3 regions of the Pantoea deleyi genome follow, and region 3 is predicted to be linked to each of the others. Evidence: predicted binding sites of a transcription regulator. Region 3 holds the regulator's gene; each other region holds the start of a gene.
What was found. Region 3 encodes LexA, which represses DNA repair genes until DNA is damaged. Its sites were predicted from a motif close to TNCTGTATGTACATACAGNA; they were not measured.
Positions count from the first base shown of each region.

Region 1 (4,227 bases), 1.2 Mb from region 3:
GGTGAAGCCCAGTACGACAACGGAACCATCTTTAGGATCCATTGAGCTCAGCTGGCTGTACAGCTGATCCAGAGCCTGCTGGCCTTCTGGCTTCAGGGTAGATTTGTTGAAGGTGAACAGAACGTCAGACTTCAGAGTGAAACGCTTGGTTTCAACAACTGGAGCTGGTGCTGGAGCCGGCGCTGGAGCCGGAGCAGCGACGTCATCCTGACCGAAGCGGTATGAAACGCCTACGCTCAGCATGCCGTTGTCTGGACGTGCGCCCACGGTCTGTGCATCACCGATGTTGTTAACCCACTGGTAGTCCAGACGGGTAGCCCAGTTTTTGGTCAGCGCATATTCAACACCAACAGCTGCCAGCGGAGAAACGCCGGTGTCGTGGTCGCTGATACGGCCAGTAGTTGGGTTAGTCTGCGTTGAATCTGCACGCCATACCATGCCGCCCAGACGGGTGTAAACGTCCAGATCGTCATAAATTGGGTAGCTCAGTTTAGCAGCCAGCTGGATGCCCTGTGCTTTGAACGCGCCGTTGGTCACAGTACCTTTGTTAGGCATGCGGCCCAGCCAGTCATAGCCCATTTCGAAGCCCAGGTATGGGTTCGCCTGATAACCAACGAACGCACCTGCGCCCAGCTGGCTTTCATGAGTTGGACCGTTGTTGTTTTCGTAACCATTACCGTAGTAGCCAGTGTCGTGATACTGAGACCAGCCCAGTTTAGCACCGGTGTACCAGGTGTCATCTTTAGGGGCGGCCTGCGCTACGGTAGCGAAGCCAGCCAGTGCCACTGCAATTGCGATAGCTGTCTTTTTCATTTTGCGCCTCGTTATCATCCAAATAGGCAATGAGCAAAAAGGTTGCTCTTGGTTTAAATCCTTCGCCGGGTCAAAACGCTCGCTTATGACTCTACCGCAAAAAACGGAGGTTATTGAGCACCCTGGCGAGATAAAGTCTACAACGAGATTGGAAACTTACAAGTATGATGTGAGGCGCGACTGTAAAAAAACAGCGATTTATACACAAATTCTAACAATTAGCCTGGCAGTATTGTCGCGGCAAAAAGCCCTGAAAACATGCTAAACCATTGTCAATGCTCGAACTAACAGAATCAGTGGTTTAGCGGCGACAGATAAGAAAAATAGCTTGGGAAACTTCTGATTTTTACTTAATGAAACAAATCCGACTGAATTTTTATGGCACTTTGCGGTCTGAGTGGCGCTTCAGGCGATCCACTTGCACGCAAAATCAGACCCATTGCCTCACCCTCAGCCGCTGCATTTTCCAGTTGACGCCGCTCATCTTCATCAAGCTCGTAAGGGATCCAGGCCAGCACGACGCTGTAATTTCCGGTTCGCAGCGCCTTGACCATCGCTTCCACGGCATTCAGACGTTCCGAATCAGCAATATGCATGCTTTTATCGAGAGGCAGCCCCGACGCCTGCAGCCAGCTGCGATTCAGCTTGTGTGCCGGTGTTAACCATAGCTGCCAGCGCGATTGCTGACTCAGTTGCTGCAACAGCGGCAACAGTAACATCTGCATCATTCCGGGTTGCTCACTGTAGCGTAGCTCAGTAATGCCACCGGGCTGAGACGCCGGCAGAGATGAGGACGCGTAATGATGAGCATAGCGTGCATTATCAGGATGTTGTGTTCGCATAAGTTAATCACCAGCAGTGGACTGTATGAATATACAGTACTGTCATCCTGGATAAAGATCAACCCAAATTTCTGAAAACGCCTCGCAAAAACGCCACAAGATTAGTGGAAGCCCTATTTATTCATTGAACCCACTGACGCTTTTTCCTATCTTCTAATTACCTGATACACAAGGCAATTAACGAGATAGTCCTGACATGGAGGTGGTGTAATGAAAAAGGTAAATCCGGTTGTAGAGCGCTCCAGAGCGTGCCTGGCCCCGCTGGGGCCGATAGAGTCCCGCACCCAGTTCGGGGGATATGCGCTGGCCGTCGAAAGTGTAGTGTTTGCCCTGATCAATAAGGATGAACTCTATCTGCGCGCCAGCGAACCGCTGCGGCAATATATTACAGAGCGACCGCTTCAGCCTCTGATTTTTCGCAAACGGGGTAAGCTGGTCAGCCTCAACTATTTTCGGGTTGATGAAACCTTATGGCACGACGCTGAACATCTGCTGGCGCTCTCAGCCGCCTCGCTGGAAACGGCGCAGCTGGAGCTGGAAGATCGGCACGCCTCGCCGCGACTGAAAGATCTGCCTAACCTCAGCGTGCGTATGGAGATGATGCTTTACGAGGCGGGTGTCCTGAGCGTGAATCATCTCTATCAGATGGGGGCCAAACGCTGCTGGCTGAAGCTGAAAGCAATCAACCAGCATGTCGGATTTCAGACCCTGCTGGCGCTGCAGGGCGCGATTACCGGCCACCATGCCGCCGCGCTGCCGCAGGCCACCCGGGCCGAGCTGAATGCCTGGTTTCAGCGTACACTGCTATCCAAAGCCGAACCCAGAGGCGGTGAAGGCTGATCGCTGATCAGCGTGCGGCGCAGGCGGGCGATCTCCGGCATCAGCGCCACCAGCAGACCGAGCTGCTGGAGGACCAGCGGCGCACGCGTATCCGCATCTGCGGCCAGCTGGCTGATTCGCTGAGCCAGCTGATGACGCATCGATTCAGCCTGTTCATCGCTGACCACCTCTGTCTGAAGCACATCCTCGACATAGCAGACGGTATCATCCAGCAGGGCCAGCAGCTCCGGCGCGGTAATTTTATCGCGGTGCGCGCCCAGCGCCGAGATGTAACTCAGGAAGGAGTGGTTAGAGCAGAGCAGCTGGAAGGCCGATTCGCGCAGCTTCTGGCTGGTGCGACTCTCGCTGCTCATGTTTGACACCACCGACGCCAGTTCGGCATCCGCATTGTGGGCGTCACGACGCGCAATGCGATAGGCCAGCCGGTTGTCTTTGCCCTGATGATACTGCTCCATAATCGCATCCAGATAGCGGCAGTTGGCCTTCAGCGTCCGCTCTGCCACCGCCGGTAACTGACGAAAACGCCAGTCCGGCCAGATAAATGCCACGGCCAGCCAGGCCAGGCCGCAGCCGAGTAACGTATCCACGACCCGGGGCAGGGCGACCTCAAAGCCTTCGCCCAGCAGGTTAAAGCAGAGCAGAACCAGCAGGGTAATAAACAGGGTGGCCTGGGCATACTGCACCTGACGGAAGGCGAAAAACAGCACGCCGGCAATCACAATCAGGAACAGCTGACCTTCAATGGACGGCACCAGCCATAAAACCGGCAGGCCAATCGCAATCCCGGCCAGCGTGCCGCCGATACGCAAGGCCAGCCGTCGCTGTGTGGCGTTATAGTTGGGCTGGCAGACAAACAGGCTGGTCAGCAGAATCCAGTAGCCCCGCTCCAGTCCGGTGATCTGAATAAAACCGTAGCCGATGCAGAGCACCACCGACATGCGCACCGCATGCCGGAACAGCGCAGAAGCGGGGGAGAGATGGCGACTGAAGCGCAGCCGGATATCACTCCAGCCACTCAGTCCCTCTCGTGACAGCAGATTATCGCTGTGCTGAGGATCGTCACCGGCCAGCGTCTGCTCTGATTCAATCGACGCCAGCTGGGCATCGATGGCGCGCAGATTGCGTAACAGCCAGAACAGCGCGCCGGTATGGGCCGCTTCGGGTTCGTGCCGTGCCAGACGTTCAATCGCTTTCTGCAGACGCTCAAAGGCACGCTCAAACCGGCTGTCGTGTACCCACCGTTCGCGCATCAGAATGCAGTGCGCCAGCTGGCGGCAGGCCTGAGCCTGCATATTGAGCAGGCGCTGAAAGCGAAACAGGATTTCATTGTAGCGCCAGTCGCCGCGCAGCAGATGGTACTGGAGATGAGAAGAGCTGGCCCGCTCGTGAATATCCTGCGCGACAAAGTAGTAGTGCAGGCTGCGCCGGGTACCGCGCGAACCGCGATCGCCGCGCAGACGGCTCTGCAGGGTGGTTTTGGTCAGATTAAGCTGGGCCACCAGCTGGCTGTTGACCATCGCGGCATCAATAAACGCAGCATCATCCTGGTCGCCCGCATCGGGATCGAACAGGTTAGCCTTGGCATCCAGATAACGGGCCAGCTGTGAAAAACTGCCCGCCAGCTGCTCCTGCACCGGCCGGACCGGAAACATCAGGTGCCCCAGTAACGTCAGCAGGTTGTACCACAGCGCGCCCACCAGCAGCAGCATCGGCTGCATATACCACTGGCTGA
Region 1 covers NZ_CP071405.1:2,580,373-2,584,599, reverse strand. The annotation lists gene ompA (porin OmpA) at 1-813, opposite strand, end outside; gene sulA (SOS-induced cell division inhibitor SulA) at 1,164-1,655, opposite strand; gene J1C59_RS12240 (TfoX/Sxy family DNA transformation protein) at 1,866-2,495, shown strand; gene yccS (YccS family putative transporter) at 2,447-4,227, opposite strand, start outside.
Region 1: sulA (SOS-induced cell division inhibitor SulA) is a predicted target of LexA. The motif match lies at 1,675-1,694, and genes of this name have one in related genera.

Region 2 (4,227 bases), 170 kb from region 3:
ATCTTTCCAGAAAGAAAATGCATCGATACTCGCCGTTTCCTCCGAGAGCCAGAACACCTTAACGCCGTGCTTCTCCAGAAGATGAACAACGTTGGTTATACTCTTCTTACCAATACCCCAAGCTTCTCGCACCGCCTGTGCGGCGACCTCAGGTTCACTTCCACGGAGATTCGGCAGTTCAGGCTGCGGCAGCGTGAAGCGGGTGCTGAAATATTCGCTCAGCATAACCCCCAGCGCACCAGCTCCAATTGCTGCATGCTGGTCGGCGGCTTTTGTCGAGCGCAAAGAACGGAATGAAACCGTTAGTGGATCGATTGCTTCAACATCATCCCCGAAGAAAAAGGACTCTGGATACTTCAGGGCGCTAGCGTATAACTGGACCGTCTCTGGCGTGGGTTCATACAGGCAATAGTCTTTTTCGTACTCGATTACAATACGGCTGGATAGCCCCATTTTCTCTGCCAGTTCTTTCAAGGTCAGCTTGCGTCTGATCCGTGCCAGCTTAAGCCGGGACGGATTAAAAAGACGTTTGCCATCATCGACAGGTTTACTCATTTGCTTTCAACGGAAATTGATATGTCACCATCGAAATCCTCTTCAGGGAAAATATCCGTGCCTTCAAACGGCAGAGGACTCAAAATAATGCGCTCACTCCAGGCGCTTACACGGGCAAATCCGTCCTGATTGACCATTCCTACCGGGTAGGACACTTCGCAGCGAACCTCTTTGCTAGCCGCATCATAATAATACAGGACAATATAAGTGCGAGTGCTGTCTATCGGCGTGATTTCAGATTTACCTGCATACAACGCATCCGTCTGAAACATATCGACTGTGCCAGGATTATTATGAACAATCGAACGCGTTGCTTCACCTTTGGCATTTTTGGTTTTCGGTAATCCATCAGGGCGTCCGGTGTGCCTGTCACCCGAGGTTATAATCAAGTTAACCCCTTTCGCTGAGTTAACGACCATTTCCATTCGTTTTACCACTTCAGGAGACCAGCCATTACCCTTTCCAATCAGTACACGGCGGGTCGCGGCAACCATTTCGCTCCAGAAACGGAACCCTGCATCAACTGCGGGGTGAAGCTTGCTAGATTTGCGGCGCTCGTACAAAGCAGACGTCAGAGCGGTATGGATATCGTTTTCCGAAAAACCCAGTCCATCAAGTACAACATCTGAATCAGCTTCGGTATGCAGGATACAATAAGGCATGGTCATGAGGGTGTCTCCATTAGTTCACTTCATGATTTCAACATAATTGTTATGACAAAATCAAGAAGTGGCCACCGAAAAGTTATCACAAACCCTCACTTATTTCCTCACACCCCATCCCCAGTTGTTCCTCACTTTTTAGGCTATAGAAAAAGACCACTACATTTCTTAAAGTTGAATAGAACTGCGTCCTTTATCCATATAGTTAAAGAAGTGGAGAAACAGTCATTCCCTGAGGGAATGAACTGTTCATATCTCAATAAAATATCAAGATGCTTGTAAGGTATTAATCAGTAGTTGGAACTATCATGAACTTTCGCTCCTCGCTCAGGCTGTGTGAAAACTCTTATTGCTGACAGAAGGTCACGCGTTTGGACGGTTTCTTAGAAAATTCGCATTGAAAGATGATGCAGATTTAACCTAAAAGGGCAGGCGTCAGCGTCTTTTGTGTTCACGTCTCAAGCTTATGGCGTTTTCACACAGCCTACGCCCATAGCAGACCTGTCAAATCCTTAGACAGACTAAATTGAACAGCACGAAACTAACTAACGTTTCTAATCACTCAGATCGTTATTACTCAGAACAACCACTGCCTGGTTGCGCAAATCAGGTCTGAAGACTTTTTCACAGCTCGCATAGAAGCTATTGACGTCCACTATGGCGAACATCACTCACCCCGGGTTTTATGAATAAACGAGGTGACCACGCCGAAAATCTGGAGCGTTTCCGGATCGGGGTATATAGGGGAGAAGGAAGGATTCATGGGCTGGAGCGTCAGCCTGGGGCGGAGCAGCAGGCGTTTTACGGTAAATTCACCTTCAATCTCAGCAATGACAATGTCGCCGTGCCGGGGAGATTCGGCCTTATCTACCACCATTAAGTCACCACTATTAAGGCCAATGTCCGTCATAGACTGGCCAGAGGCGCGTACAAAAAAAGTCGCTGCAGGGCGCATTACACAATATTCGTTGAGGTCTAACTCACGTTCAACATAATCCTGAGCAGGGCTGGGAAAACCAGCCTGACAGTTTTCGAGGAAAAGTGGTGCAGCTATCGAGATCGGGGATAGCGGGAATTTGTATAAAGTGAGCATGTCATGGCACCTCCTAATTTACTGTTTATACATACAGTATTATCTAGGGATTCCTGGGCAGTCAACCATACTCAGTTATCTCCGGTGTAACCCAATGAATATTATAAAAAAGTAACCGCAGCCAGACCAAATGTGTTAACAACGTTGAAATATTTAGTCCTTTACCGGTAATCAAGCATTTCAATACCCGAAAAAAAAGATAAAAAAAAGGCCGGTTACCCGGCCTCAGATGTTGAGAAATATGTCTTTCCTTCTGTTCAGTGTTCGTTAATGGGATCAGGTCACTTCACGCTGCTGCGTCAGCCCTGATGCCAGAGTGCGCACGCAGACGTGCTGACCATCCGTTCCAGTAATGCACCGGCGTCAGCAGCACCCGCCGCCGTTCGTCACACAGGGCATTCCCGATTACAACCTCCCCGGGTATGCCGCAGAGTGAAAGCTGGATATAGGCCATGCCCGCCGCCAGAGGATCGATATCGGTAACTGATACCCACATATGCCGGTGCGGAGAATAACCGGCCTGCCGGAGAGCGCAGGCAAATGCGAGCGTCATGGCTCCGGCACCGCACGCTGGCTCAGCAAAGGTGACAAACGGCTTGTCCCTGAACAGATCTTCAGGCCTGCCGAGTTGCAGTTGCGCCATCATCAGCGCCACGCTCCACGGGGTAAAGTACTGTTCTTTGTCTTTGTCACCCAGTTCAAGCAGCATGTAAATGCGCCCGAGAAAGTCACAGGTTTTTTCTTCCAGTCCGTTCACCACGTATGCCAGCAGTCTGGCCATCGATGAAACGTCCTCTTTTTTGTATTTGCCCACGATGGCCATGTATTTCTGTTCGCGCTTCTCACAGAAATGCAGGCCATTCTGAATGGCGATCACGCTGCAGCTGATGAAGTCTGTAAACACCTGGAGACGCCGGGTGCCACGGGCGATGGAGTTAAAGAGTGAGATAAATTCTTTCTCGTTGTCGATGCGGACGCTCATGCGTGTTTTCCTGAAAAAAAAGGGAACACGCCCCGTAAGGGAAACGATATTCCCCCTTCGGGTGAAAAAAAGCGGCCACAGCAGATGCTGTGGCCATTGTCTGACAGACTTGTGATTAGGATCTGTCGGTAGTTAACCACGAACGCCGGCGTAGTGCGCAACGGCAGTGGCGGCTGGCGCAGCTGCTTCAGCACTGAACTGATACAGCCTTGCCCCTTCACTCACCTGATACTGCACGTCCTCCTCCGGATAAGGGCCGCTGTCGACGTGGTCACCGCTGTCAAAACAGTGATAACCCGACGTGCCGGCATCCGGAGAGATCCAGTAGTGACGGATTTCACAGTCAAACTTCTGCGACATCTGCCCCATGATTTCCGCCGACGGCGGATACCAGGGAGAGGAGAACGTCAGCTTCAGCGAACCGATATCGTCACGGCTACACTCCGACCGATGCCCCGCAGGAAACTCCGTCCCGTAAAGCTGGATATAGAGTTCTGACGTGGTGTTAAGACCACAGAAAAGGCCACTTTCCCCGTTAATCTCGGTGGCCAGACGTGACGGCATCACCATCAGCATGTCGCACGGACAGGTGGTGTCCGGCATTATACTGAGCCACTCCCAGCGCTCCTGCGGGTCAAACTGACCGCCCGTTGAGGCGACGCCAAACCAGTCGGCGTAATGGACAGCCATAAGCCGGGTGATGGTCTGGCGTGCAGCAAACGGGATTGCCTCCCATTTGATGTCACCGATGCCCGACTGGACCCAGATTCTGTCCATTCGCGAGAGGGTTGCGCCGTCAAGCCAGGCGTCCTTCTCAAGCAGCTCCAGGAAATGCTGAAATGCCTGGTTCGGTGATGTGCTGCCTCCCGTGCCTGATGAAACCAGCTCCGGATAAGCACGGTATTCCGTTGCCTTAACGGGTTTGAGTATGCCGG
Region 2 covers NZ_CP071405.1:3,576,344-3,580,570, forward strand. The annotation lists gene J1C59_RS16795 (helix-turn-helix domain-containing protein) at 1-555, opposite strand, end outside; gene J1C59_RS16800 (hypothetical protein) at 552-1,223, opposite strand; partial or broken gene J1C59_RS21840 (Y-family DNA polymerase) at 1,784-1,885, opposite strand; gene umuD (translesion error-prone DNA polymerase V autoproteolytic subunit) at 1,885-2,310, opposite strand; gene J1C59_RS16810 (DNA methyltransferase family protein) at 2,597-3,292, opposite strand; gene J1C59_RS16815 (DUF1281 domain-containing protein) at 3,425-4,227, opposite strand, start outside.
Region 2: umuD (translesion error-prone DNA polymerase V autoproteolytic subunit) is a predicted target of LexA. The motif match lies at 2,330-2,349, and genes of this name have one in related genera.

Region 3 (4,227 bases):
ACCGCCAGCCACAGTCCATGGTTGCCCAGCAGCGGTACGCTCAGCAGCGTCAGGAAGTAGCCCGCGGCGGCCATCACCATGCTGTTGCGCATCTCGCGACCACGCGTGGCGCCGATGAACATGCCATCCAGCAGATAACACCAGACGCCCGCCAGCGGCAGTATGACCTGCCAGACCAGGTAGCGATCGGCGGTCTGTTGCAGCGACGTCAGCGAGGTCAGCAGCGTCACGATCTGCGGGCCAGCGATCGCATAGACCAGCGAGAAGAACAGCGCGACGGCCACCGCCTGACGACAGGCGGCGTGCCAGACACGCAGCAGTTTACTGCCATCTTTTGCCCCATGCGCCTCACCGGCAAACGCCTCTACCGCATAGGCGAAGCCATCCAGTGCGTAGGCGGTGAAGGTAATGAACATCAGTAACACGGCGTTAACCGCGACCACATCGGGGCCGAGCCGTGCGCCGAGCACGGTCAGCGACGCGAAACAGAGCTGCAGCATCAGGGAGCGCAGCATGATATCCCGGTTGAGGCGCAGCAGCCGGGCACTGTCGCCGCGCCAGCTCTGTTTCAGCAGGGCTGGCGTGATGCCGTGCAGTTTCAGCACCCGCCAGACCATGATGCTGCCGACGCCCAGCGTGATGTATTCGGCCAGCGCCGTGGCGGTGGCCGCACCTGCGACACCCCAGTGCAGCCCCATGACCAGCCAGAGATCGAGCACGATGTTCACCAGATTCCCTGCCACCAGCAGGATCACCGGCGCGCGCGCATACTGCACGCCCAGCAGCCAGCCCAGAATGACCAGATTTGCGAGGGTGGCCGGCGCGCTGAGCCAGCGGATCTGAATAAATCGCGCCGCCTGTGCCAGGACCTCGGGACTGCCGCCGACCAGCTGCGTCGCCAGCCGGATAATCGGATAGCGTAAGGCGATAAACAGCACGCCAGCCAGCAGCGCAATCATCAGCGGCTGAACCAGCGCCCGCGCCAGCGCCGTTTTGTCGCCCGCACCCAGCGCCTGCGCCGTGAGACCGGTGGTGCTCATCCGCAGAAAAAGCAGCAGCATAAAGAGGAAACTGGTGACGGTGGTTCCGACCGCGACGCCGCCAAGATAGACAGGGCTGTCGAGATGACCAATAACTGCGGTATCGACCACGCCCAGTAAGGGCACGGTGATATTTGAAAGGATCATCGGCAGCGCGAGCCGCCAGAGATTTTTATCGGTTGCCGTGATAACGCGCATTCGCCGTTCCGTGCTCAGTGTCGCTGCGCAAAGAGGGCCGCGACAAAATTAGGGCAGACAGAATAGCATCAGAGAGGGCGAATGCACGCAGGCAGAGAAATCAGAGCCACTCGCCGTTGCGAACCACGCCCACCGCCAGACCTTCAATGGTCAGCGACTGAGCACGGGTATCAACCACGATCGGGTCAAATTCGCTGTTCTCAGGCAGCAGATGGACGATAGCCCCCTGCTTTTTCCAGCGCTTCACCGTGACTTCATCATCGATGCGCGCCACGACGACCTGACCATTACGCACATCCTGGGTTTTATGCACCGCGAGCAGATCGCCATCCATAATCCCGATGTCTTTCATCGACATTCCGCTGACGCGCAGCAGGAAGTCAGCCGACGGCTTAAACAGGCCCGGATCCACCTTGTAGTGGGTTTCAATATGTTCCTGCGCCATGATGGGCTCACCGGCAGCAACCCGGCCAATCAGCGGTAAGCCTTCTGAGGCTTCTTCTTCCATCAACAGACGGATGCCGCGCGAGGCACCGGACACGATCTCGATGACGCCTTTACGCGCCAGCGCTTTCAGGTGCTCTTCTGCCGCATTCGGCGAACGGAATCCCAGCTGCGCGGCAATCTCGGCACGCGTAGGCGGCATGCCCGTTGAAGTAATATGGTCGCGAATCAGGTCATAGACCTGCTGCTGCCTGCTGGTTAATGCTTTCATCCCGCCCCCTGGTTGTTTATACAGTCGCTGTGAGTATATACAGGTATTGGCGAAATGGAAACCGATTGTCCCGCAAAACGCGGCTTCCGACGCGATATGGAACGCTTATCGCAAATGTGTCCAGAGCAGCGCGATCCAGACAAACAGAGCCAGTAGAATGCTGATCAGCACCGCGGCCGATCCCATATCTTTCGCCCGACCGGCCAGCGGATGATGCTCCTGACCGATGCGATCGACCACCGCTTCAATGGCACTGTTAAGGATTTCGACAATGACGACCAGCACTACGACACCAATCATCAGGATGCGGGAGACCACATCCACGTCCAGCCAGCAGGCGATGACGATGGCGGCCAGCGCGGCCAGCGCTTCCTGACGAAATGCCGCTTCATGCTGCCAGGCGGCACGCAGCCCCTGCCATGAGTAACCTGCGGCTTTAACTATTCTGATAAGTCCGGTGGCATTATTTGCCATGATGGGGGAACCCTTTCATCGTATTGACGTCAATGTCTGGGCTGCGTGCAATTGGCACCACCACAGATCTTCGCTGCACTTTCTGGTATGCTTGCGGCGCTTTGCTAACAAGAGGCTTCATGTTGTCTATGTCAGGTTGGCGTAAACTTTATTACAAACTGCTTAATTTACCACTGTCGTTTTTGGTAAAAAGTAAGGCCATTCCGGCCGATCCCGTTTCAGAACATGGTCTGGACCCGACCCGACCTATTATGTATGTTTTGCCTTACGATTCGAAGGCTGACTTACTGACTTTGCGCGCCCAGTGTCTGCGACATCATCTGCCCGATCCGCTCTCTCCGCTGGAGATTGACGGCGCGCTGCTGCCGCGTCACGTCTTTATTCACGACGGCCCGCGCGTTTTCCCCTATTTTGTGCCCAGCGTCGAATCCGTGAAAATCTTTCACGACTACCTCGACCTGCATCGAAACAATCCCACGCTGGATATTCAGATGCTGCCGGTCACCGTGATGTTTGGCCGCGCACCGGGACGTGAAGTTCAGGGTGAGGCAACGCCACATCTGCGCGTCCTGAACGGGGTACAGAAATTCTTTGCCGTCATCTGGCACGGGCGCGACAGTTTTGTCCGCTTCTCGCCGACCGTTTCGCTGCGCCGCATGGCCACCGAACACGGAACGGACAAGTCGATCGCCCAGAAGCTGGCCCGCGTGGCCCGTATTCATTTTGCCCGTCAGCGGCTGGCCGCGATTGGCCCGCGCTTACCGGCGCGTCAGGATCTCTTTAATCGTCTGCTGCAATCCAAAGCGATTGAGAAAGCCGTCGAAGATGAAGCGCGCAGCAAAAAAATCTCCCACGAGAAAGCGCAGCAGAATGCCATCGAGATGATGGAAGAAATTGCGGCCAACTTCTCCTACGAAGCGATTCGTGTGACTGACCGGGTGATGGGCTGGCTCTGGAGCCGCCTCTATCAGGGCATCAACGTCAACGGCGGCGAAAAAGTGCGTCAGCTGGCGCAGGATGGCCATGAGATCGTCTATGTGCCCTGCCATCGCAGCCACATGGATTATCTGCTGCTCTCCTATGTGCTCTACCATCAGGGGCTGGTGCCGCCGCATATCGCCGCCGGGATCAACCTTAACTTCTGGCCGGCAGGCCCGATTTTCCGTCGTCTGGGCGCATTCTTTATCCGTCGTACCTTTAAAGGTAACAAGCTCTACGCCACGGTGTTCCGCGAATACCTGGGCGAGCTGTTTACCCGCGGCTATTCGGTTGAGTACTTTGTCGAAGGGGGCCGTTCACGCACCGGTCGCCTGCTGGACCCGAAAACCGGCACCCTGGCGATGACGCTGCAGGCGATGCTGCGCGGCGGAAATCGTCCGATCACGCTGGTGCCGATCTATATCGGCTATGAGCATGTGATGGAAGTGGGCACTTACGCCAAAGAGCTGCGCGGCGCGGCGAAAGAGAAAGAAGGCTTTATGCAGATGGTGCGTGGCTTACGCAAGCTGCGTAATCTCGGCCAGGGCTACGTTAACTTTGGCGAGCCGATGCCGCTGGTTAACTATCTCAACAAGCGCGTGCCGGAATGGCGCGATGCCATCGATCCGATCGAGCCGCAGCGCCCGAGCTGGTTAACGCCGACCGTCAACGATATCGCCGCCAGCCTGATGGTGCGAATCAATGAAGCGGGCGCAGCCAATGCCATGAACCTCTGCGTCACGGCGCTGCTGGCGTCACGTCAGCGCTCACTCACCCGTGAACAGCTGATTGAACAGCTGGCGTGCTACACCCAGCTTCTGC
Region 3 covers NZ_CP071405.1:3,747,787-3,752,013, forward strand. The annotation lists gene dinF (MATE family efflux transporter DinF) at 1-1,238, opposite strand, end outside; gene lexA (transcriptional repressor LexA) at 1,339-1,953, opposite strand; gene J1C59_RS17635 (diacylglycerol kinase) at 2,059-2,427, opposite strand; gene plsB (glycerol-3-phosphate 1-O-acyltransferase PlsB) at 2,556-4,227, shown strand, end outside.